Regions from separate parts of the Isoptericola dokdonensis DS-3 genome, predicted to be linked through region 1. Evidence: predicted binding sites of a transcription regulator. Region 1 holds the regulator's gene; the other holds the start of a gene.

What was found. Region 1 encodes HspR, which represses chaperone genes until heat shock. Its sites were predicted from a motif close to AAGTTGAGTCNNNNNGACTCAACTT; they were not measured.
Region 2: clpB (ATP-dependent chaperone ClpB) is a predicted target of HspR. The motif match lies at 6,699-6,723, and genes of this name have one in related genera.

Annotation. Positions count from the first base shown of each region.
Region 1 covers NZ_CP014209.1:3,078,699-3,087,324, forward strand. The annotation lists gene dnaK (molecular chaperone DnaK) at 1-284, shown strand, start outside; gene grpE (nucleotide exchange factor GrpE) at 281-919, shown strand; gene I598_RS14090 (DnaJ C-terminal domain-containing protein) at 1,060-2,064, shown strand; gene I598_RS14095 (heat shock protein transcriptional repressor HspR) at 2,136-2,588, shown strand; gene I598_RS14100 (DUF1540 domain-containing protein) at 2,742-3,050, shown strand; gene I598_RS14105 (hypothetical protein) at 3,268-4,029, opposite strand; gene I598_RS14110 (sigma-70 family RNA polymerase sigma factor) at 4,206-8,195, shown strand; gene upp (uracil phosphoribosyltransferase) at 8,245-8,626, opposite strand, start outside.
Region 2 covers NZ_CP014209.1:2,226,901-2,235,526, forward strand. The annotation lists gene I598_RS10365 (response regulator) at 1-349, opposite strand, end outside; gene I598_RS10370 (sensor histidine kinase) at 346-1,419, opposite strand; gene I598_RS18300 (LPXTG cell wall anchor domain-containing protein) at 1,589-3,928, shown strand; gene clpB (ATP-dependent chaperone ClpB) at 4,017-6,650, opposite strand; gene I598_RS10385 (LppM family (lipo)protein) at 6,807-7,787, shown strand; gene I598_RS10390 (alpha/beta hydrolase) at 7,798-8,626, shown strand, end outside.

The sequences.
Region 1 (8,626 bases):
ACAACCGTGACAAGCTCCCCGCCGACGTCGTGACCGAGGTCGAGGCGGACGTCGCCGCCGTGAAGTCGGCCCTCGAGGGCGACGACGCGGACGCCGTGAAGTCGGCCTACGAGAAGCTGGGGCAGTCCTCGCAGAAGATCGGCGAGGCGCTCTACTCCGCCGAGCAGCAGGCCGCGGCCGGCGACGCCGGCGCGACCGGTGACGCCCCGTCCGCGGAGAACGCGGACGAGGACGTGGTCGACGCCGAGATCGTGGACGACGAGGACGACAAGGACCGCAAGTGACGGCCGGCGAGTCGCAGGGCACCCCCGAGCAGCCCGAGGGCGGCTCGGGGGACTCCCCCTTCCACTTCACGGACAAGCGCAAGGTCGACCCGACCACCGGTGCCCCCCGCGAGGGTGGCACCGGGTCGGACGGCCCGTCGGGCGAGCCCGCCGACCCGCTGGACGCGCTCGACTTCGAGCCGTCGGTCGAGGCCGTCGAGGACTCCGAGCTGCTGGCCGCCAAGGCCGAGGCCGCGGAGCACCTCGACGCCCTCCAGCGGGAGCGGGCGAGCTTCACGAACTACCGCAACCGGGCGCTGCGCGACCAGGAGGCCGCGCGGACGCGGGGCACCCAGGACGTGCTCGCCGCCCTGCTGCCGGTGCTCGACGACATCGAGCGGGCCAAGGCCCACGCCGAGCTGTCGGGCCCGATGGCGGCGATCGCGGAGAAGCTGGACGCGTCCCTCGCCAAGTTCGGCGTGGAGCGGTTCGGCACGGTCGGCGAGGAGTTCGACCCGACGGTGCACGAGGCGCTCATGCACTCGACCGACGCGGACGCCGAGGCCACCACGGTGAACCTCGTCGTCGAGCCGGGCTACCGGATCGGCGACAAGATCGTCCGGGCGGCCCGGGTCGGGGTCGTCGGACCCGAGTGAGGATGTCGGTGCTGCGGGGCCCTGTGCGCTCGAATGATTCGCTCGTTCCTCGCTCGGCTCTCGCGAACAGGGCCCCGCACCACCGACCACGAGCCCGGCGCCGCCCGCGCCGGGCGCAGTAGGAGACGAAAAGAGGCGTCGTGACCGGTCAGGACTGGATGGAGAAGGACTTCTACGCTGCGCTGGGCGTCTCCAAGGACGCCGACCAGGCGGAGATCAAGAAGGCGTACCGCAAGCTGGCGCGCCAGTTCCACCCTGACCAGAACCAGGGCGACCCGAAGGCCGAGGCGCGCTTCAAGGAGATCGGCGAGGCGTACTCGGTGCTGTCGGACGCCGAGCAGAAGCAGCAGTACGACGCGATCCGCTCGATGGCGGGTGGCGGTGCCCGCTTCGCCGGTGGTCCGGGCGGCGGCCCGGCGGGGTTCGAGGACGTCTTCGGCTCCATGTTCGGCGGCGGGGCACCTCCGGGGCGTGCCGGCGGACCCGGGGGACCGCGCGTGCAGTACCAGCAGACGGGCGGCTTCGAGGACATCCTCGGGCAGATGTTCGGCGGCGGTGCCGGACGGCGCCCGGCCGGGTTCGGCGGGCCGCAGCAGCAGCGCGGTGCCGACATCGAGCACAAGGCCTCGCTGTCGTTCCGGGCCGCCGTGCAGGGCACGACGGTCGATCTGACGGTCGACGGCCGGGACATGACGGCCCGCATCCCCGCGGGGGTGCACGACGGGCAGCGGATCCGCCTGCGAGGCAAGGGCCGCCCCGGTGTGAACGGGGGCCCGGCGGGCGACCTGATGATCCGCATCCAGGTGGAGCCGCACCCCGTGTTCTCGATGGACGGCGACAACCTCCGCATGACGCTCCCGGTGACGTTCGCCGAGGCGGCGCTCGGCACCACCGTCGAGGTGCCCACCCTCGCGGGCGAGACGGTGCGCCTCAAGGTGCCCGGTGGGACGCCGTCGGGCCGGGTGCTGCGGCTCAAGGGCCGCGGCCTGGCCACGGCGAAGCACACCGGCGACCTGCTGGTCACGGTGCAGGTCGTGGTCCCGCAGAAGCTGAGCCGCGTCGCGAAGAAGGCGCTGGAGGAGTTCGCCGCCGTGTCGGACGGCGAGGACGTGCGCGCCGGACTGGCTGCCCGCGCCGCGCAGTAGCCGGCGTCGGCGGCGTCCGCCCTGGTGGTGGGTGCCGCCGACGGTAGCCTTCGGGCCGGGAGGAGGTCGTGATGGTCACCGACGACGCACCCGTGCTGACGGTCTCGCAGGCCGCGCAGCTCGCGGGCATGCACCCGCAGACGCTGCGGCAGTACGACCGGCTGGGGCTCGTGGTGCCGCGGCGCACCCGCGGGCGCGGCCGCCGCTACTCGCGCCGCGACGTCGCACGCCTGCTGGAGGTGCAGCGCCTCGCGCAGGAGGACGGCGTCAACCTGGCGGGCATCAAGCGGATCCTCGAGCTGGAGCAGCACGTGACCGTGCTCGAGCAACGGTTGCACGACCTCGCCCGGATGCTCGCGGAGCGTGAGCACGCGAGCGGTCGGGTGTTCACGGCGGGCTCCGGCGGCGACGTCGTCGCGATGCCGCTGGGTCGCCGTGTGCGCCGCACGGACCTGCGGGTGGACGTGCAGACGCACCAGGAGAGCGGTGCGCTCGTGCTGTGGCGTCCGCATCCGCGAGGCTGAGCTTTAGGAAACACGGCTGTTTCCTATTCCTTCCACCATTCGGCAAGGCTCTCCTTATTTTTACTCGGGTCGAATTCTTTGGTGGCCAGAATGCGAATTCGCTCCTATGATCGAGAGATCAGAGCGAGGCGCGACGGCCGACGAGGAGCTGACATGACGACCCTGATGGAGATGCCCGAGGTCACCGAGTGCTCGATGGACGGGTGCGGTTACAACCACGACCACGACTGTCACGCGGGCGCCGTCACCATCGGTGGCGTCCCCGGTGACGCCGCCTGCGCGACCTTCATCCCGCTCGGCACCAAGGGTGGGCTCGACAAGGTCGTCGCCCACGTCGGCGCCTGCCAGCGCGTCGACTGCGTCCACAACGAGCACCTGGAGTGCGGGGCGTCCGCGATCCGCGTCGGTGCCGGCCCGCAGGACGAGGGCCACGCCGACTGCCTCACGTTCCAGAGCACCTGAGCCCCGCCGGCCCACAGCGGCCGACGGAACCCCCCGACGGGCCCGGACGGATCCCTCCGTCCGGGCCCGTCGTCGTCCCGGGGAGCTCGCCCGGCGCCGTCGTTCCTCCGGCGTCACGGTCTGATGCGTGAGGTGGTGCAGCGCGGGGCGTGGCCGCGCCGTCGCACCTCCCGCGTGACAGGTGGATGCGTGAGGTGGTGCAGCGCGGCGGGTGGAGTCAGCGGCGCAGGTGCTGGAGCAGGTCCACGGCCGCCGCGTGCGACGACGGTAGCCGCTCCAACCAGACCCGCACCGGGCGGCGCAGGGTGCCGGCGACGCCGAGGATCTGCGCGTTGCGCTCGATGATGCGCCGGACGGACTGGGACAGCCGGGCGACGTCGGGCGAACGCTCGCACAGGACGGCGAAGACGCCGTCGCTCAGCGAGGCCATGGGGTGCCCGCTGCCGAACACCTGGTCGAGGGTGCGGCCGACGGAGGCGGCGCGGGCCATGCGCTGCCAGGCGTCGAGGTCGTCGACGGCGACGTCGACGACGACGAGGCAGTGGGTCTCGGACACGGGCAGCGCAGCACCGGTGGCGCGCCCGTAGGTCTCCCGCAGACGCTCGCCGAGGTAGTCGACCGTCGGCAGCCCGGTGGCGGGGTCGCGGACGCCGGACAGCGTGGGTTCCCGCTCGCGGCCCTGGACCCAGCCGAGCGCCGCGCCGCGCACGACGTCGACGTCGACGGGCGCTCCGACGGCGCGGTAGAGGCAGGCGACGTCCTCGAGGGTCTCGTCCAGACCGATGCCGGCCGACGAGCGCGCGACGCCGAGCCGGTGCGCGGGCGCCTCGGGGGAGCGGCCGTCCGCGACAGCCTCGACGACGGCGTCCACCGCCGGGTGGTACCAGTCACCCGGGCGGAGCCAGACGTCGGTGAGGCTCGCGGTGCGCCAGCGCTCGCGCGTGTCGACGGCCCATGCGCCGCCGGTCGGCATGGTCATGCTGGAGAGACCTCCCTCTGCCACGTTCATGACGCGGTTTCGGCGGGTGAAAACGTGCCAAGGGTGTTTCACCCGCCCGCGCCCTGTTCCGGCTTGGGGCGCTCCCCGTAGAGTAACGCTGACCCGTGCCCGACGCGGCCCGGGCTTTTCCGAGAGTGGGACGAAGCGGGGCCGACGTGACCGACGTGTTCGTGGGATCGGACGGTACAGCTCCCAGTGACGGCGAGCTGATCCTTGAGGTGCGCGGAGGCAGCCTCGACGCCTACGGCGCGCTGTACGAGCGCCACGCCTCCGCGGCCCGGATCCTCGCCCGCCAGTACGTGCGCAGCCAGGCCGACGCGGACGACGTCGTGGCCGACGCCTTCCAGCGCGTGCTCGGCGTCCTGCGTCAGGGCAGCGGCCCGGACACGCACTTCCGCGCCTACCTGTTCACCGTCGTCCGCCGTCTCGCCGCGGACCTCGCCGCCGGTGCGCACCGCACCCGACCCACCGCCGACGACGGCACGTTCGAGCTGGCGCTCGGACCGTCCGGATCGTCGGAGGACCCGGCGCTCGCCGGCTTCGAGAGCTCGGTCGTGGCGCGCGCCTACGAACGGTTGCCGGAGCGCTGGCAGGCCGTCCTCTGGTACACGGAGGTCGAGCGCCTGTCGCCGGCCGACGTCGCGCCGATCCTCGGCCTGACGCCCAACGGCGTGTCCGCGCTGGCGTACCGCGCCCGGGAGGGGCTGCGCGTCGGCTACCTGCAGGAGCACCTCACGGCGGTGCCCGCGGACTCGTGCCGGGTGGTCAACCCGATGCTCGGCGGGTACGTGCGCGGCAGCCTGTCGCAGCGGGAGGTCGCCAAGGTCGACGGCCACCTGGGCGGCTGCGACGACTGCCGGATGCTCGTCCTCGAGCTGGGCGACGTCGCCCACGGCATGCGGGTGGTCATCGCACCCCTCGTGCTGGGCGTTGCCGGGCTCGCCCTGATGGGTGCGCTCCCACTCGGTGCGGTGACGGGTGCCGGGCTGGCCGGCGTCGCGGCGGCCGGTGCCGGTGGCACGGGAGCCGGCGTCGCGGGCGCGGGTGCGTCCGTCGGCTCGGGCGTGGCGTCGGGCGGCGCCGGGCTCGCGACCGGGTCGGCCGCGACGGCCGGAGCGGGGGCGGGTGCCGCAGGAACGGGTGCCGCAGGCGCCGCGGGTGCTGCAGGTGCGGGCGCAGGTGCCGGAGCAGGTGCGGCCGGCGCCGGAGTCGCCGGTGCGGCCGGCTCCGCCGCCGCGAGCGGCACCGCCGCGGCGACGGCGGCGACCACGGCGGCGACCGCCGCCACCGCCTCGACCGCGACGTCGGTCGCGACCACGGCGGTGGTCGCGACGGGCACGGCGGGGATGTCCGCGGTGACGGTCGCCGCGTCCACCGGGGCGGTCGCGGCCGCCACCGTCGGCGTGGTGTCCGTGCTGGGGGCGATGAGCGGAGGCGAGCCCGCGCCGCTCCCGGAGCTGCCGCCCGTCGCCGTCGCGTCGCCCTGGCCGAGCCCCGAGGCCGAGGAGCTCCCCGAGGTGGTCGCCTCGCCGGCACCCGAGCCGAGCGCCGACCCGACGAACCCCGTCAACGTGCCTCCGCTCGTCGATGCGGACGCGGTCGACCACGTCGTCGTGCCCCCGCCGGCGGACGTCACGGTCGCCCTGGTCGACCCGGGCGACGTGATCGAGCCGCGGGTCACCGACCACGTCGCCCTCCAGGTCGGCAACGCAGGCGGCAGCACCGCGACGGACGCCCAGCTGCGGGTGACGCTCCCGGCCGGGATGGCGCTGGGTGTCTCGTCGTCCCCGGCGGGCGCGTCGACGGGACCGCAGGTGCCGATCGACACGACGTCCCTGCCGTGCACGGCCACGGTCGAGCCGCAGGTCGTGCAGTGCCGCGTCGGCACGCTCGACCCGGGCGAGACGCGGACCGTGACGGTGCCCGTGGTCGCGAGCTCCGGCGGCACCTACGGTCTCGGCGCCAGTGTGTGGGCCGACGGGCTCGAGGAGCGCACGACCGCCCTGCCCGAGACGCAGGTGGCGTACTTCGGGCCGGAGCTGACGGCCGACGCGGGCCAGGTCGCGGCGGTCGACAACCCGGGCCGCGCCGACGTGACCTTCACCGTACGGAACTCGGGCGACCTCACGGCCGCGGCCGGCTGGGTCACGCGCGTCAAGGTCCCGGCGAGCCTCGCCCCCCACTCCGTCGCCGGGGGGCTCACCTGCGAGGGCGCGGGCGACGCCGCCGACGGCTACCGGTCGTGGCGCTGCACCGGCCCCGAGCTCGACGCCGGAGCCAGCCTCGCCGGGGTGGCGACGGTCGTCGCCGACGGCGCGACCAGCGCCGGGTACTACACCCTCCAGGTGGTGCCGGAGCTGCCCGGCGACGGCCCGGTCGTGCGTGACGCGGCCACGTTCCCCGTGGCGCGCGCCTGGGCCGGCGCGGTCGCGGGCGCGGGCGCGATGGAGGCCTCGTGCCGGGCCGGCGGGGGGATCGGTGTGGCCGACGCCGTCGTGACGGGCAAGTACACCAACCTCACGTCCCGGACGCTGACGGTCGCCCTCGACGCCGCCGGGTCCAGCTCCGCGTCGTCGCGGACTCTGGCGCCGGGGGAGTCGGCGAACCTCGTCGTCCCCGACGGTCTGCGCGTCCCGGCGGGGACGGGGACCTGGCGGCTCTCGACGACGGTCGCCGGCGGCACCTACTCCCGCACGGTCGACACGTCCGGGTTCGGGGACGCGGAGTGCTACGACCCGCCGTGGAACGTGGACCCCACCGCCCGGGTCGTCAACGACGGCGGCACAGTGCGGATCGAGGGCACCCTCGTCAACCGCGACGACGACCCCATGCAGGTGACGATGAACGCCGCGGGCACGTCCTCGGGCGCCACGCAGCTCGGTGCCGGGGAGACCCTGACGCTCTCGGTCGCCACCGACAAGCGGTCGGTGGACGCCGGCTCCGTGACGTTCGACGTCGTGCGCTGGCGCACCGACCGGGACGGCGACCAGCCCACCCGCGGCGTGCGACCGGCGAGCACGCCGACCGCCGCCTACCGGGCCGCGACGATCGCCCCGGCGGCCGGCGACGCCCAGGGGGCCGACGAGTGCGCCTACGACCCGGCGTCGGAGACGTCGACCCGCACCTTCACCGTGCTGCTCGACAACTCGGCCTCGACGCTCCCGGTGGACTTCGAGGTCCGGGTCGGCGACCGCACCGAGCGGGTTCGTCTCGCCGACGGCGTGACGAAGACCGTCCGGCTGTCGGTGCCGTGGGGCACGGCGTCCGGCCGGGTCCTCGCCGACGGTCGCGAGATCCGCACCCTCGACGTGTCGTTCGCGTCGTGCGCGACCCCGCTCACCTGGCCCGACGACGTCACGGTGACCGCGGCCGCGCAGTGCGAGGCCGGCTCGGTGCTGGTGGTCGTCGACGTGGCCAACGGCGGCGTCCGGGCGTGGGACGCGTCGGTGGAGCGGCGCGGGGCGACCGCCGCCTCGGGGAAGCTCGCCGCGTCCGGCGCGCAGCGGTTCGTCATCGACACCGACCGCTGGTACGCCCGCGGCGGCGAGGTGACGGTGCGGCTGGCCCGCACCGTCGAGGGTTCCGAGCAGGTGGTGTCCCGCACGGCGACCCACCGCGGCGCACGCTGCCCGGTCGTGGCCCCGGCCGCCCGCCTGGCGGACGTCGAGACGCGTCTGGACCGCTACGGGGACTGGGCGACGTCGTGGCGCGAGCCCCAGGTCGTGCTCGACAACTCCGGTTCCAACATCCCCGTGACGTTCACGGTGACCGGGCCGGCAGGGTTCGAGCGCGCGGTGAAGGTCGCCGCCGGCGGCAGCGAGACGGTGGCCGCGCCCCGGGTCGACGGCCGGCACGGCGCCACGTACACCGTGACGACCCGGAGGTGGAGCACCACCCTGGACACGGGGACCTTCACGGCCGCCGAGGCCGGCTGGTGCGCCGAGGGCATCGCGTGGGGCATGCAGTACACCGCCGGTGACGTGCGGTCCTGGAAGGGCGTCGCCTACCGGTACGCGGGCTGGGACGGCTCCGCTCCGGAGGGTGCGCCCACCGACGGTCCGGGCGCGGCGTGGTGGAAGGACGGCAGCCGCTGGAACGGCCAGTGGCGCCAGTGGGAGAAGATCGGGCTCTGCGAGTACCGCTGACCGGCGCTGCGGCCCGGGGAGCTCCGCGGGCCCGCAGACCGGGACGGGGTCAGACGACGCCGTAGAGGCGGTCCCCGGCGTCGCCGAGCCCCGGCACGATGTACTTCTTCTCGTTGAGCCGCTCGTCGACGGCGGCGACGACGATCTGCACGTCGGCGCGGTCACCCACGGCGTCCTGGACGACCTGGACACCCTCGGGGGCGGCCAGCAGGCAGACGGCGGTGACGTCGCGGGCACCACGCTGGAGCACGTAGTCGATCGAGGCGACGAGCGTGGCGCCGGTCGCGAGCATCGGGTCGAGGAGGAACACCTGGCGGCCGGTGAGGTCGTCGGGCAGGCGGTTGGCGTACGTCACCGCCTCGAAGGTGCTCTCGTCGCGCTGCAGGCCGAGGAACCCGACCTCGGCGGTCGGCAGCAGCCGGGTCATGCCG
Region 2 (8,626 bases), 850 kb from region 1:
CGCGGATCCCCTGGTGCAGCTCGGCGGGCGTCGAGTCCTTGAGCAGGTATCCGACGGCGCCCCCGCGCAACGCGGGCAGGACGTACTCCTCGGACAGGTGGCTCGTCAGGACGACGACCGCCGTCCCGGGGGCCTCGCGGTGGACGACGACCGTGGCGTCGAGGCCGTCCATGCCGGGCATCTGCATGTCGAGCAGCAGGACGTCGGGGGCGTGCTCCCGCACGAGCCGGGCCGCCGCGGCGCCGTCTCCCCCCTCACCGACCACCTCGAGGTCGGGCGCCGACGCGACGAGCTGCACGATCCCGGCGCGCAGCAGCGCCTCGTCGTCCACCACCACGACCTCGATCATGCGTCCTCCCCGGGAAGCACCGCGCACAGCCGGAAGCCACCGTCGTCGGTCGGCCCTGCGTGCAGGGTGCCTCCCAGCAGCGAGATCCGCTCGCGCAACGCGTCGATCCCGAACCCTCCCGTCGTGAGCCCGGTGGGTGGTCGCGTGGGCCGCTCGTTCTCGACCGTCACCCGCACCTGGTCGTCCGACCGCGCGACCTCGACGGCCGTGGGAGCGCCCGGCGCATGCCGGACGGCGTTGGTGAGGCCCTCGGAGACCACCCGCAGCACGGTGCGGTCGATCAGGTCGGGCGGGTTCCGCAGGGGAGCACCCGCGACCCGCACCGGCTGGCCGACCCTGCGCGCCTCCGCGGCGAGCGCGTCCACGGTGTCAGGACCGCTGCCGTCCTGCGGGGGCGCCGCGGGTGCGTCGCTCAGCACCTCCAGCACCGTCCGCATCTCGGCGAGCGACGCCCGGCACCCTTCCGCGATCTCGGTGGCGGCCCGGCGCACCTCGTCGTCCCGGGTGCTGGTGCCCAGCACCTCCGCCTCGACCACGGCGTAGCTCATCCGCCGGGAGACGACGTCGTGCAGGTCGCGGGCGAGCGCGTCCCGCTCGGCGCGCCGGGCCCGGCCCTCGGCGGCGGCCGACGCGCGGCGGTCGGCCTCCGCCTGCTGGTGCTGGAGACGGCCCGCGGCATAGGCGGCGAGCAGGACCAGGATGCCCAGCCACAGCAGCGCGGGGCTGGCAGCCTCGGTCGTGATCAGCCAGGTGGGCCACGACACCGCGACCGCTGCCAGCACCGCCGCGAGGCTGGTGCGCGACGACGTCACGCGCAGTCCGACCGCGTGCAGCGCACCGAGCGCCGCCACCACGGGAGACACGAGGCTGGCGACGGCGCACCCGGCGAGGACGAGCACGGGGTGGCGGGTGCGGAAGATCAGGAGTGCGGCCGCACAGGTCTGCGCCGCGAGCTCGAGGCCGACCGGCGCCCACCCCGTGCCGGACCCGGCGAGCAGCACCAGGAGCACCCCCGCGACCGCGCACGCGACGGCGACGACCGTGTCCTCCCGCGTCGGGGCGCCGTCCACCCGGCCAGCCTAACGAGCGACGCCTCCCAGTGCGGTGCGGGGCGGCCGCCGGACGACCGACTTTCGGCGGTAGCGACGACCACCGTTCGGGCGTGCCGGGCGACCCCCTCCCGGCGGGAACGTGGAGTCATCAGCAAGAGCACGTACCGACCGAGGACAGGGAAGCATCATGAAGGCACTGCGCACCGTCACCGTCTCCGCCGTCTCGACCGCCCTCGCGCTGGGCGTGCCGCTGACCGCGTTCGCCGCCGAGGGGGACACCTCCCCCGCGACGGCGCCCACCTCGTCGGCCCCGGCCGAGGAGCAGGCCGCCGAGCCCACCGAGGAGTCCACGGAGGAGTCCGGCACCCAGGACGTCGCGACCTCCGACACGTCGACCGAGAGCGGGTCGTCGCCGGCCCCGGTCGACCCGGTCGTGGCCCCCGCACCCGAGGAGCCCACCGACGCGGCGGCCCCCGAGGAGCACGCCGAGGACGTCGAGGACGCCGAGGACGCCGACGAGAGCGCACCGGCCGTGGAGCCCGCCGAGGACGCCGCCGAGGAGCCCGCCTCCGACGAGCAGGCCTCCGACGACGCGACCGACGAGGCCGACGCCCCCGCCGACGAGGCGTCCCCGAGCACGGACACGGACGAGCCGCCCGCCCCCGAGGCAACCGAGGCCACCGAGGAAGCGACGGCTCCCGTCGCGACGGACGCGACCGACGCCGCGACCACGCAGGCCCCGCAGGCGTCGGCTCTCGCCGCGTCCGCGGGCGGCGCCACCGCGCTCTCCGCCACGCAGGCCTCCTACCCCGACTCCGCGTACGAGCCGCACTGGCACGACGGCGGCCAGGACGGCTTCGGCTGCGACTACTGGTACTTCCTCGACCCCGTCGACGGCGGCTCCGGCAAGGACTGGTCGGGCTGGGGCGGGACGCCGCAGCTGCACATCCTGCACCACACCCTCGTGGACGACGACGGCACCGTGCACATGGTCTACGACCGTGACATCGCCGGCTCCTGGTACCACGCGTGGTCCGGCGACGAGACCGTCTCACCCGACCCCGACGGCATCCACTGGGAGAACACCTCGGCCCAGCAGACGATCCTCGTCAACGGGTACCAGGGCGGGAACGACATGACCGCCCGTGCCGCGGACGCCCAGCGGCTCTTCGACCGCGCCGGCGTGGCCGTCAGCCCGCGGATGACGTGGGAGGCCTACCTCGGCCAGTACCAGAGCAGCATTGACGCCGGGTCCTTCACGGAAGCGCAGGTGCGCGAGTGGTTCGACGCCGAGATCGGCAACCGGATGGAGCAGCGCCTCGACTACACGGCGTACGAGGCCACGCAGTTCGCCGTCTGGTACTTCTCCACCGGCCACGACGTCATGGGCCTGATGTTCGACGTCGACGAGAACGACCACGTGACGATCTCGGACAAGGCGCTGCAGCAGTTCGAGGCCATGCCGTACCCCGAGGACGGCAACTGGGACGGTTACGACTCCACCCGCGACTGGGCCTCCGCCTACAACAGCGACCGGATGGCCACCCTGCAGACGGCGGCGTGGCTCATCGAGCAGGCGCTGACGGCCAACGTCGTCATGCCCCAGCCGGGCTTCGTCTCCGACGGGTACGTGAAGCGTGCGGACGGCGCGACGGACTACGGCTTCACCGCCTCGCTGGTCGGCGGGACGGGTGACGTCCACGTCGAGCTCCGCACGGCCGACGGTTCGGCGATGCCCGAGGGCGTCGTGCTCGTGGACGGCCAGGGGCGTGTCGTGGACAGCGTGACCCCCGGGCAGAAGGTGTTCGTCCGGGTCCCGGCGGGGATGTCGGTGGCCGACCTGCCGGCGTTCCAGCTCTGGGGATCCGCCCAGGGCACCCAGCAGGGCAGCCCGCACTTCTACACCGGCATGGACCACACCAACAACGGCGGGGGCACCACCGACCCCGAGACGGGCGAGTGGACGCCGTCGGAGTTCCAGCACTGGTTCATCGGCCTCGGCGAGCTCGACCGGCCGACGACCGCCTGGGACTGGATCGGCGTGACGCTGGCGGACGAGCCCGAGCAGCTGGTCGACCCCGTCGACCCCACGGACCCCGTCGACCCCGCGGACCCGTCCGACCCGACCGAACCGGTCGACCCGGCGGACCTTGAGGACCCGCAGGAGGGCCCGCAGGACCCGGCAGACCCGCGCGACCCCGGCACGACCGACGGTCGCGACGACACCGGGACCGCACGCGGGACCCACCGGGACGGCGACACGGGCGGCAGGCTCCCCGTCGCGCCGATCTACGTGGCCACCGGCGGCGACGTCGTCGAGGGCGGTGCCGACGCGACCGACCCGGCCAACATCCCGGCCGCCGCGGAGACCGCCACGGTGACGGGTCCGCAGACCCTGCCCCGGACGGGCGCGGACGCCGACGCGAGCCTGCTCGCCGCCGCCGCGGCGATCACCCTCGCGGGGACCGGCCTGGTCCTGGCCTCCCGCCGCCGCACGGGGCGCGCGGACGACGGCGAAGGACGCTGACGCGCCGCCGCCAGCGCGGAGCACCACGAACGCCTCCCGACCGGAGCTCCGGTCGGGAGGCGTTCTCGTCGTGCCGGCGGGTCGTCCGTCAGCGGGTCGCGACGCCGGGCTCGGCGGCGAGGCTCAGCGCGAGCCCGGCGCCGTCCCGGTCCACGACGACGGTGTCCCCGTCGGCGACGTCCCCGCCGAGCAGCAGCCGGGCGAGCCGGTCGCCGATCTCGCGCTGCACGAGGCGGCGCAGCGGGCGGGCGCCGTAGGCGGGGTCGAAGCCCTCCAGCGCCAGCCACTCCCGGGCCGCGTCGGTGACCTCCAGCGTGATCCGCCGGTCGGCGAGACGCCGGGCGAACGCCTGGACCTGCAGGTCCACGATCCGGCCCAGCTCGTCCAGGCTCAGCGCGTCGAACAGCACGACGTCGTCGAGCCGGTTGAGGAACTCCGGCTTGAACGCCGCCCGCACCGCCGACATGACGCCCTCGCGCTTCGCCGCGTCGTCCAGGGTCGGGTCGACGAGGAACCCCGAGCCGAGGTTCGAGGTCAGCACCAGGATGGTGCTGCGGAAGTCGACCGTGCGGCCCTGACCGTCGGTGAGGCGGCCGTCGTCGAGCACCTGCAGCAGGACGTCGAACACCTCGGGGTGCGCCTTCTCCACCTCGTCCAGCAGGACGACGGAGTAGGGCCGGCGCCGCACGGCCTCGGTGAGCTGGCCGCCCTCGGCGTACCCGACGTAGCCCGGAGGCGCCCCGACGAGCCGGGCGACGCTGTGCTTCTCGCCGTACTCGCTCATGTCGATGCGCACCATGGCGCGCTCGTCGTCGAACAGGAAGTCCGCGAGCGCCTTGGCGAGCTCGGTCTTGCCGACGCCGGTGGGGCCGAGGAACAGGAACGACCCGGTGGGACGGTCGGGGTCGGCGACGCCGGCGCGGGCGCGCCGGACGGCGTCGGACACCGCGCGCACGGCGGACTGCTGCCCGATGAGCCGCTGGCCGAGCACGTCCTCCATGCCGAGGAGCTTCTCGCTCTCGCCCTGGAGCAGACGACCCGCGGGGATGCCGGTCCAGGCCGCGACGACCTCGGCGACCTCGTCCGCGCCGACCTTGTCGGCGATCATGGGCGTCTCGTCGGCGACGACCTCGGCCTCCTCGAGGGAGGCCTCGGCCTGCTCGGCCTCGGCGAGCTCGCGCTCGACCTGCGGGATCTCCCCGTAGAGCAGGCGGGCGGCGGCCTCGAGGTCGCCCTCGCGCTGGAGCCGGTCGGACTCGGTGCGCAGCTCGTCGATGCGGGCGCGCAGGTCGCCGACCCGGTTGTGGCCCGCCTTCTCGGACTCCCAGCGGGCGGTGAGCGCGGCGAGCTCCTCGCGCCGGTCGGCGAGGTCGGCGCGGAGCCTCTCCAGCCGGTCGGCGGCGGCGGCGTCCCCCGAGTTCTGGGTGTCCTTGAGGACGACCTCCTCCATCTCCAGGCGCGTGACGACGCGCTGGAGCTCGTCGATCTCGACGGGCGAGGAGTCCATCTCCATGCGCAGGCGCGACGCGGCCTCGTCGACGAGGTCGATGGCCTTGTCGGGGAGCTGGCGCCCGGGGATGTACCGGTCGGAGAGGGCGGCGGCGGCCACGAGCGCGGAGTCGGCGATGGTCACCTTGTGGTGCGCCTCGTACCGCTCCTTGAGGCCGCGCAGGATCGCGACGGTGTCCTCGACGGACGGCTCGCCGACGAAGACCTGCTGGAAGCGCCGCTCCAGGGCGGGGTCCTTCTCGATGTGCTCGCGGTACTCGTCGAGCGTGGTGGCGCCGACCATGCGGAGCTCGCCGCGGGCCAGCATCGGCTTGAGCATGTTGCCCGCGTCCATGGCGCCGTCGCCGCCGGCGCCCGCGCCGACGACGGTGTGCAGCTCGTCGATGAACGTGATGACCTCGCCGTCGGAGGCGGTGATCTCCTCCAGGACGGCCTTGAGGCGTTCCTCGAACTCGCCGCGGTACTTGGCGCCCGCGACCATGCCGACGAGGTCGAGCGCGATGAGGCGCTTGCCCTGCAGGGAGGTCGGGACGTCCCCGGCGACGATGCGCTGCGCGAGGCCCTCGACGACGGCGGTCTTGCCGACGCCGGGCTCGCCGATGAGCACGGGGTTGTTCTTGGTCCGGCGGCTCAGCACCTGCACGACGCGGCGGATCTCGGCGTCGCGGCCGATGACGGGGTCGAGGCGGCCGTCGCGGGCCCGCTGGGTGAGGTCGCTGCCGTACTGCTCGAGCGCCTTGTACGTGCCCTCAGGGTTCGGGCTGGTGACGCGGGCGGAGCCGCGCACGGCGGGGAGCGCGGCGCGCAGCGCGTCGGCGGTCGCCCCGGCGGAGGTGAGGGCCTGCGCGGCGGACGACGAGCCCGCGGCCACGGCGATGAGCAGGTGCTCGGTGGAGACGTACTCGTCGCCGAGCGCCTGGGCCTCCTGCCCGGCGGAGGTGAGCACGGTCTGGAGCGCGCGCGACGGCGACGGCTGGGCGACGCTGCCGCCGCTCGCGGTCGGCAGGGCGACGAGCGCGGCGCGGGTCGCACGGCCGACCTGCTGCGGGTCCGCGCCGACGGCCTCGAGCAGCCCGACGGCGACGCCGCCCGTCTGGGCGAGCAGCGCACCGAGCAGGTGGGCGGGTTCGAGCTGGGGGTTGCCGGCGGCCGACGCGGTGGCGACCGCGTCGCCGATGGCCTGCTGCGACATCGTCGTGAACTTCGTGTCCATGGATCCTCCGGTGTCCGTCGTCGTGGTCTACGGATGCCAACGGGTGCAAAGTTGAGTCTATTCCACTCAACTTTCGTCCCGCACCTCCCCGCTCGCCGGGCGTCCGGGACCCGGGGCGGGGATGACGGACGGGGCACGGTGCGGGATGCTGGAGGGGTGACCCACCTCACCACCGCCGCCGGAGCCGCTCGCCAGCGCACCCGCCGCGCCCTCGCCGCCCTGCTCGCCGTCACCGGACTGCTCGTCCTGGCCGGCTGCATGAAGATCGAGATGAACATGACCCTCACGGAGGACGACTCCGTCTCCGGGACGATCGTCATGGCCATCTCCAACGAGGTCGCCGAGTCGATGGGCATGGACGCCGGCGAGCTGTGGGACCAGGCCGGTGGCGAGATGGGCGCCGAGCTGCCCGACGGCGCGTCCCAGGAGCCGTACGCCGACGACGAGTACACCGGCACCACCTTCACGTTCGAGGACCAGCCGATCGAGGAGTTCTCCGGGGCCGACGAGGAGCTGTCGATCGCCCGCGAGGGTGACGAGTACGTCGTCTCGGGCGTCATGGACCTCAGCGAGGGCGCGGAGGGCATGGAGGGGTCCCAGGAGATGCCGCAGGAGATCCTCGACACCTTCCTCGTGACGATCGCCGTGACCTTCCCGGGCGACGTGACCGAGACCAACGGCACCGTCGACGGCACCACCGTCACCTGGAACCCGGCCTTCGGCGAGACCACCGAGATGTCGGCCCGCGGCTCGGCCGTCGCGGGCGGGGGCGCCGCCGGCGGCGGTACGGAGCCGGGCACGGAGGCCTCCGAGGGCTCCGGGGCCGGCACGGACACCGGCAGCACCGACGCGCAGGACGTCGCGGCGACGGACGACGCCGGCTTCCCCTGGTGGATCGTGGGCCTGGTCGCCGGGCTCGCGGTGATCGGCCTCGTGGTCACCCTGATCGTGCGCAACAACCGTCGACCGGAGCCTGCCGCGGCGCCGCAGGGCGACGTCTTCGGGTCCCTGCCCGGCCAGCAGGCGCCCGGCCACGGGTCGCAGCCGGGGCAGACGCCGCCCGCCCCCGGCCAGAACCCGCCCAGCGTCCAGCCGGGCCAGCCGCCGGTCGACCCGTACGACACCAACCCGCGCTGACGGCCGCCCCGTGACCTCCGCACGCGACGACACCGCCCGCCGCCACGCCGTCCCGCCGTCCCCCGGGCCGGCGGACGGCTGGCACGACGACCTGCTCGGCCCGGGCTTCGAGGCCCGGGCCCTCCCCCTGCCCGGCGGCGCCGAGGCGACGCTCGTGCGGCACACGCCTTCCGTCGCACCCGGCGGCGCTCCTGCCCGTGTCGCGGTGCTCGCGGTGCACGGGTTCGCGGACTACTTCTTCCACCCGCACGTCGCCCGCGCGTTCGCCGCCGCCGGGCACGCCTTCTACGCCGTCGACCTGCGCGGGCACGGGCGGTCCTGGGACAGCCACGTCGCGGCGGGCGGTGACCCGAACCTGGTGCCGGACGTCGCGGTGTACGCGCAGGACCTCGACGCCGCCGCCGCCGAGATCCGTGGGGCGGGGCACGACCGGCTCGTCGTGCTCGGGCACTCGACCGGCGGGCTGATCGCCCCGTTGTGGGCGGCGGCGCGCGCCGGGCGGGCGGACGCGCTCGTGCTCAACAGCCCCTGGTTCCAGCACCACGCCGGGCTCCCGCTGCGCTGGGCGGCCGCGGCCCTGGCCGAGGTGCTCGCCCCGGTCGCACCGCGCGCCGTCGTCTCGCACCTGGGCGACGACTACGCCCGCGCCCTGCACCTCGACCACGGCGGGGAGTGGTCGTTCGACCCGGCGTGGAAGCCGCACGCCCCCTTCCCCGTGCGGGTGGCGTGGTTCCGGTCGGTGCGCCGCGCCCAGCGGCGCCTCGCGCGGGGCCTGGACCTCGAGATCCCCGTGCTGGTGCTCACCTCGGACCGCACCACCGCCTCCGAGCACCTCACGT